DNA from 2 places in the Bacillus sp. iso_77 genome. Region 2 is predicted to be linked to the other one. Evidence: a T-box and tRNA genes for the amino acid it is inferred to sense, from the RefSeq annotation. Region 2 holds a T-box; the other holds one or more tRNA genes.
What was found. A T-box is a leader RNA that pairs with one kind of tRNA and senses whether it is charged. The one in region 2 lies ahead of trpS (tryptophan--tRNA ligase), so its partner is inferred to be a tRNA-Trp.
Positions count from the first base shown of each region.

Region 1: it has a tRNA-Trp gene. The T-box ahead of trpS (tryptophan--tRNA ligase) is inferred to sense a tRNA for this amino acid. The anticodon was not compared.

Region 1 covers NZ_CM149683.1:878,927-882,400, forward strand. The annotation lists rRNA gene AC0VYC_RS04335 (23S ribosomal RNA) at 1-344, shown strand, start outside; rRNA gene rrf (5S ribosomal RNA) at 454-569, shown strand; tRNA gene AC0VYC_RS04345 (tRNA-Asn) at 579-653, shown strand; tRNA gene AC0VYC_RS04350 (tRNA-Ser) at 658-748, shown strand; tRNA gene AC0VYC_RS04355 (tRNA-Glu) at 766-840, shown strand; tRNA gene AC0VYC_RS04360 (tRNA-Val) at 873-948, shown strand; tRNA gene AC0VYC_RS04365 (tRNA-Met) at 964-1,040, shown strand; tRNA gene AC0VYC_RS04370 (tRNA-Asp) at 1,056-1,132, shown strand; tRNA gene AC0VYC_RS04375 (tRNA-Phe) at 1,152-1,227, shown strand; tRNA gene AC0VYC_RS04380 (tRNA-Thr) at 1,234-1,306, shown strand; tRNA gene AC0VYC_RS04385 (tRNA-Tyr) at 1,322-1,406, shown strand; tRNA gene AC0VYC_RS04390 (tRNA-Trp) at 1,420-1,493, shown strand; tRNA gene AC0VYC_RS04395 (tRNA-His) at 1,518-1,593, shown strand; tRNA gene AC0VYC_RS04400 (tRNA-Gln) at 1,603-1,674, shown strand; tRNA gene AC0VYC_RS04405 (tRNA-Gly) at 1,682-1,756, shown strand; tRNA gene AC0VYC_RS04410 (tRNA-Cys) at 1,762-1,832, shown strand; tRNA gene AC0VYC_RS04415 (tRNA-Leu) at 1,847-1,935, shown strand; tRNA gene AC0VYC_RS04420 (tRNA-Leu) at 1,973-2,054, shown strand; gene AC0VYC_RS04425 (hypothetical protein) at 2,332-2,757, shown strand; gene AC0VYC_RS04430 (phosphotransferase) at 3,173-3,474, shown strand, end outside.
Region 2 covers NZ_CM149683.1:1,125,746-1,129,219, forward strand. The annotation lists gene AC0VYC_RS05625 (YjbA family protein) at 1-591, shown strand, start outside; gene trpS (tryptophan--tRNA ligase) at 627-1,622, opposite strand; T-box leader at 1,676-1,894, opposite strand; gene AC0VYC_RS05635 (DUF3899 domain-containing protein) at 1,939-2,202, opposite strand; gene AC0VYC_RS05640 (peptide ABC transporter substrate-binding protein) at 2,652-3,474, shown strand, end outside.

The DNA of each region.
Region 1 (3,474 bases), 250 kb from region 2:
CGCCCATTAAAGCGGTACGCGAGCTGGGTTCAGAACGTCGTGAGACAGTTCGGTCCCTATCCGTCGCGGGCGCAGGAAATTTGAGAGGAGCTGTCCTTAGTACGAGAGGACCGGGATGGACGCACCGCTGGTGTACCAGTTGTTCTGCCAAGGGCATCGCTGGGTAGCTATGTGCGGACGGGATAAGTGCTGAAAGCATCTAAGCATGAAGCCCCCCTCAAGATGAGATTTCCCATTCCGCAAGGAAGTAAGATCCCTGAAAGATGATCAGGTTGATAGGTCTGAGGTGGAAGCGTGGTGACACGTGGAGCTGACAGATACTAATAGATCGAGGACTTAACCTATATTCTAATGTGAAAAATGAACATTGTTATCTAGTTTTGAGAGAACATTTTTCAAAAATCTCTTGATTTATTTGTAATACATAGTATAATATCTTTTGTCACTAAATTGTCTGGTGATGATGGCGAAGAGGTCACACCCGTTCCCATACCGAACACGGAAGTTAAGCTCTTCAGCGCCGATGGTAGTTGGGGGTTTCCCCCTGTGAGAGTAGGACATCGCCAGGCTTTCTTCATTCCGCAGTAGCTCAGTGGTAGAGCTATCGGCTGTTAACCGATCGGTCGTAGGTTCGAATCCTACCTGCGGAGCCAATTTGGAGAGCTGTCCGAGTGGCCGAAGGAGCACGATTGGAAATCGTGTAGGCGGTAACCCCGTCTCAAGGGTTCGAATCCCTTGCTCTCCGCCACAATTTACATAATAAAGGGCCCGTTGGTCAAGCGGTTAAGACACCGCCCTTTCACGGCGGTAACACGGGTTCGAATCCCGTACGGGTCACCATTTTTATAGAAATACATACCAGCATTTTATTCGGAGGATTAGCTCAGCTGGGAGAGCATCTGCCTTACAAGCAGAGGGTCGGCGGTTCGAGCCCGTCATCCTCCACCATATCTTTTATATCGTCGCGGGGTGGAGCAGTTCGGTAGCTCGTCGGGCTCATAACCCGAAGGTCGCAGGTTCAAATCCTGCCCCCGCAACCAAATTTTTTCTCTATTGGTCCGGTAGTTCAGTTGGTTAGAATGCCTGCCTGTCACGCAGGAGGTCGCGGGTTCGAGTCCCGTCCGGACCGCCATTTTTTAAAAAGAATACTTGGCTCGGTAGCTCAGTTGGTAGAGCAACGGACTGAAAATCCGTGTGTCGGCGGTTCGATTCCGTCCCGAGCCACCACTATTTGCCGGTGTAGCTCAATTGGTAGAGCAACTGACTTGTAATCAGTAGGTTGGGGGTTCAAGTCCTCTTGCCGGCACTGTTTTTCAAATGTGGAGGGGTAGCGAAGTGGCTAAACGCGGCGGACTGTAAATCCGCTCCCTCCGGGTTCGGCGGTTCGAATCCGCCCCCCTCCACCATTTTTATTTTCATAGGGGCATAGTTTAACGGTAGAACAGAGGTCTCCAAAACCTCCGGTGTGGGTTCGATTCCTACTGCCCCTGCCAATTATATGATTCATAACATCTATGGCGGTTGTGGCGAAGTGGTTAACGCACCAGATTGTGGCTCTGGCACTCGTGGGTTCGATTCCCATCAATCGCCCCATTTTATTATTGGGCTATAGCCAAGCGGTAAGGCAACGGACTTTGACTCCGTCATGCGTTGGTTCGAATCCAGCTAGCCCAGTTGATATGCGGAAGTAGTTCAGTGGTAGAACACCACCTTGCCAAGGTGGGGGTCGCGGGTTCGAATCCCGTCTTCCGCTCCAATTATGGCGGCATAGCCAAGTGGTAAGGCAGAGGTCTGCAAAACCTTTATCCCCGGTTCAAATCCGGGTGTCGCCTTTTTTGAAAAGACTGCCGGGGTGGTGGAATTGGCAGACACACAGGACTTAAAATCCTGCGGTAGGTGACTACCGTGCCGGTTCAAGTCCGGCCCTCGGCACCATTTTTTATTATTATAAGTTGCGCTCTTTAATGATCATGCCGGTGTGGCGGAATTGGCAGACGCGCACGACTCAAAATCGTGTTCCTCACGGAGTGCCGGTTCGACCCCGGCCACCGGTATCTAGTTTTAGATATTCTTTATTATCGTCAATTACAGAAAAATTAAAGAATATTAACGTTTAAAACGTCTTTCTACAGATTGTAGAGAGGCGTTTTTTATTTGTTTTAGCTAGTTTTTCACATGACAAAATTACTTCAAATGGTGAAAAAACGGTTTTTGCTGAGGGCCATTCTAAGGAGATTGACTTTTACTTTATTGATGGTTACCTTATGATTAAACTAAAGGGGCAGGACAATTGAAGATGGATTGGATCAATTGTACATAGGAGGTGTTGTAATGATTACGGTTAAAAATGCTGAAAGTTATCTTAAAGATAGCATCGGTGAAGATACCGATGAGATAAATAAGGTTTGGGAAACATTTAAGGCTTTTTCAAAGGAGACCGTTGAGGGCGAAGAAGATAAAGAAATTTTATTTCAGTGTGGTGTCTATGATTTTACAGGAGAGGAACTATTTCATCTTGATTTTGTACGTCAGTTTACAATTTATGAAGAAGATGATTATTCTCACATGGAACAACTGCACTGTGAATTTTTATTTAAACCAACAAGTGAGTTAAAAAAGTTAAAGGTGGTAGAAGAATGGTCAATGGATTATGACGATATAGATCATTTTTTTAATCATATTGAAAGTATTCATGAGTTTAAAATTCCTTTGACTTTAAAGCCGATAAAATCAGCAATATATCAAGAAGAACTTTAATTCTTATTTCATTAACGGCTGCTTTACTTTAAGAGGGTATACCTTGCCTTTTTGGAATCATTTATCACGGAGTGTCGGTTCGACTCCGGCCACCGGTATCTATTAAAAGTTTGGTTTTTACCGTGAACCCAACGTTTCACCCTCGTGGTGAAACGTTTTTTTGTGGTTTAAATGAGTTATTTAGATGAAAATAGAATCCTATTAGAAGAGAATGAGCATGTACTACTTTTAACAGAATAAACTTTAGATGATTTGCAACATTTGGTACGATACATTTAACCATATAAGGAAACAAAATGGAGTAGCGCATTCACATAAAACAGTGAACTACCTTTGTGTAGCTAAATGAATATTTGTGGGTACATACACATCTTTAGCTGGCATCATCATTGTGACCCAGTTTGGGGGAGAATTTATGAAAAAACAAAATGATCATGAAGAGTTATTGACAGGTGGAAATGTCTCCAACGTATATCGTTCGGGAGATACGGTTCGCAGAGAGGTAAAGTCAGATAATATGAATATACAAAAGCTGCTAAAGCATTTAGAAAAAAAGAATTTCTCCTATGCTCCAAAGTTTTTAGGGGTTGATGAAAAAGGTAGAGAGATCTTGTCCTTCATTGAAGGTGTGGCCGGTCATGATCCCTTAAAAGAATACATGTGCTCTCACAATGCTTTAAAAGAAATAGCGAGAATGCTTAGACTGTATCATGATGC
Region 2 (3,474 bases):
GATCTATCAGAGCTGCCAAAGACGCTGCTAGAGACTGTATTTGAGAAATCATATATTCGAAAAAATCATGAACGCCGTAAATTAGAGTATTGCTTTGTGGTTACGGACGGGATTAGAATCATCGCTGTGGATACGATTGGTTATTCCATCCCTGTGAGAAAGAGCCGATTGATTCCAAGACAGGAGCAATTGGTCTATGAAATGGTGAAAGATGTGAAGGCAGAGGAGTATGAATTCACGCCGGACAGCCTTGAATCGACGAAAGAATATCACATCCTATCATTACCACCGCAGCATATCAGCGGATTAACGAGAAAAGAAAGACAGCTGAAGCAGCTGATGTTTATGGCGCTAGATCAACTAAAGGGGCTTCAAAACCGAGCAGAAATTGCCTATTGGTATACAGAATGGAATCCGCGCATGTACAACCAGATCAAACGAATGTCTTTCGAGGAAATTTGGAACATGCTTTATAACGAAACCATTGATGGATGGTCAGAAAACCATTTAGCCTTTTGTGAAAAAATGATTAAAGGACAGCCATTTTTTGAAAAACTTTGGGAAATGGAAAACGAATCAAAAGTGAATTAGAAAAAGCTTGCAGCTGAATATGCTGCAAGCTTGTTTTATTTGCGTTTCCGGCCAAGACCCATTGCATTCTCCATTTTTTTCAGCATTTTATTTGCCGCACGGTTTGCCTTTTCAGCACCCTCATCTAAAATGCGATCAAGCTCATCTGACTCAATGAGTTCATAATAGCGATCTTGAATTGGTTTTAACGCATCCACGACCACGTTCGCAAGATCTCCCTTAAATTCACCATAACCTTTGCCTTCGTATTTTTGTTCAAGCTCTGCAATCGATACGTTCCCTAATACAGAATAAATCGTCAGCAAGTTGGCAATTCCAGGTTTGTTTTCTTTGTCATATTTGACGATGCCTTCTGAATCAGTCACAGCACTTTTGATTTTCTTTTCAAGCTGTTTTGGCTCATCTAATAAGGTAATGAAAGATTTTTGGTTCGGATCAGATTTGCTCATCTTTTTCGTTGGGTCTGTTAAAGACATAATCCGAGCGCCTTCTTTTGGAATTTTGACTTCAGGTACAGTAAAGATGTCGTTATACTTTCGGTTAAAGCGTTCAGCAAGCGTTCTCGTTAATTCAAGATGCTGCTTTTGATCTTCTCCTACAGGAACTAAGTCCGTACCGTATAACAAAATATCGCCAGCCATTAATGGCGGATACGTTAATAGTCCTGAAACGACTGCTTCCTTACCAGCAGATTTGTCCTTAAATTGAGTCATTCTTTCTAATTCCCCAATATAAGCGACACATTGCAGCATCCATCCTGCCTGGGCGTGGGCAGGTACCTCTGATTGGATAAACAATGTTGCCTTCTCTGGATCAAGTCCCACTGCCAAATAAAGAGCGGCTAAGCTTCTAATATTTTGTCGAAGGGCTAAACGATCCTGACTGACCGTAATGGCATGCTGATCGACCACACAAAAGTAGCCGTTGTAATCATGCTGAAGATCGACAAATTGTTTCATCGCTCCAATGTAGTTCCCCAATGTCACAGAACCGCTAGGCTGTATGCCTGAGAAAATCGTCTTTTTTGTCATACTAAAACCTCTTTTCTTCAATATAAAAAGGCCCACCCATCACTTTTCAACAGAAAAGGGACGAATGAACCGTGGTACCACCCTTGTTATTTCAATACGAAATCACTCAAGACGTTGATATCGGAGACTGCTCCGTCTAAGCCTACTGACTCTATCAAGTGTTCGGTTAGCTGCTCCAAAGCCCATTCCATACATGCCATTATCTGCTTGCACCGACCGCAGACTCTCTGTAAATGGTGAATATATGTACTCTTCTTTTTCATCGCAAAAATGTAATTTCATTCATTATAAATAAGCAAAAATCAAAAGTCAAAACTTACATATAATAAATCAAGAGCAATATTAACATTTCAATGAGTAAACTCAAACCTAATGTTCTTAAGGTTGAAAAGTTACTTTGAAAAGATGATGATAAATGTTTGTTTAAACTGTCATCAACATGGTCCTTTTGCTTATTTAAAGAATCAAACACCTTTCGGAAGCTGTAAGATATTTGATCAAAAAATCCACTTTTTAAAGTGATGAACGATAACCACACTAGCAAAGTGCCAGAAGCTAAATAAAATGTGATGTTAATCATGCTTAAGAAAGATATGTGCCCATAAAAGAGGAAGCTTAAAATGAAAACAAGGCCATTAGAACTAAGTAAAAGAATAAAAAATCTAATAACAATCACTCCTGCGCATTAAAACTTTACTGTACTAAAATAGCAATAAAAACGTTTAATTCAAGACTTTCACTATATAAGAAAAACGAAACAAGGAACGAAGCTGTTGTTTTAATCAATTTCTTGATATCAGTTTACAATGAATCATGAAGATTGCCAATTGTATAGACAGGATTACTTCTGATTAGGTATTTAAGATCACGAAATCTCAGAAAAATAACCAAATTATTTCAATTTTTTAATAAAAATATTAAAAAACAGTGGAAATATGAAAATTTTCTTAAAAAAATGAATGCACAATTACTTATTTGCTAGTATAATAGTTCCTGTAGTTCATTTATGAAGGGGAGGTCAACAACTAGATGAAAAAGTCTAAATTTTCACTGCTTTTAGTTTTTTTATTGGTGCTGACTATTTTTGTATCTGCATGTTCAGGTAAACAAAGTAGCGACAAGGGCACTGCATCCAAAGATTCAAAACAAGAGGCTACAATTTTAGAATCACAGGAAATGCCTGCAATGGATACAATCCAAGCGAGTGATACAATCAGCTTTACGACTATGAATAACGTGTTTGAAGGTTTGTATCGTTTCAACGATAAAGAAGAATTAGTGCCTGGTATGGCTGATGGAGAACCAGTTGCTAACAAAGATAAAACAGTTTACAACATCAAAATTAAAGATGCAAAATGGTCTAATGGTGACCCAGTTAAAGCTCAAGACTTCGTATATGCATGGCAACGTGCTTTAGATCCAGAACAAAAGTCTGAGTATGGCCCATATATGATGGTTGGTAAAATTAAGAATGCTGATAAAGTTTACAACAAAAAAGCAAAGCCTGAGGAACTAGGAATTAAAGCTGTAAGCGATAAAGAACTGCAAATTACACTTGAAAAACCAATTCCTTACTTCCAATCTCTGCTTTCATTCCCAACATTCTATCCAGTGAATGAAAAATTCGTTAAAGAACAAGGTGACAAATATGCGAAGACTGCAAAGAACCTTGTATACAACGGCCCATATGAACTTTCTTCTTGGGATGGACCACAAGCAACTACTTGGGAATACAAAAAGAATGAAGAATATTGGGACAAAAAGAACGTCTCTATGACAAAACTTACTTTTAAAGTATCTAAAGATCCACAAGCAGCTGTTAACGCATTTGAAGCGGGAGAAGCTGATATTA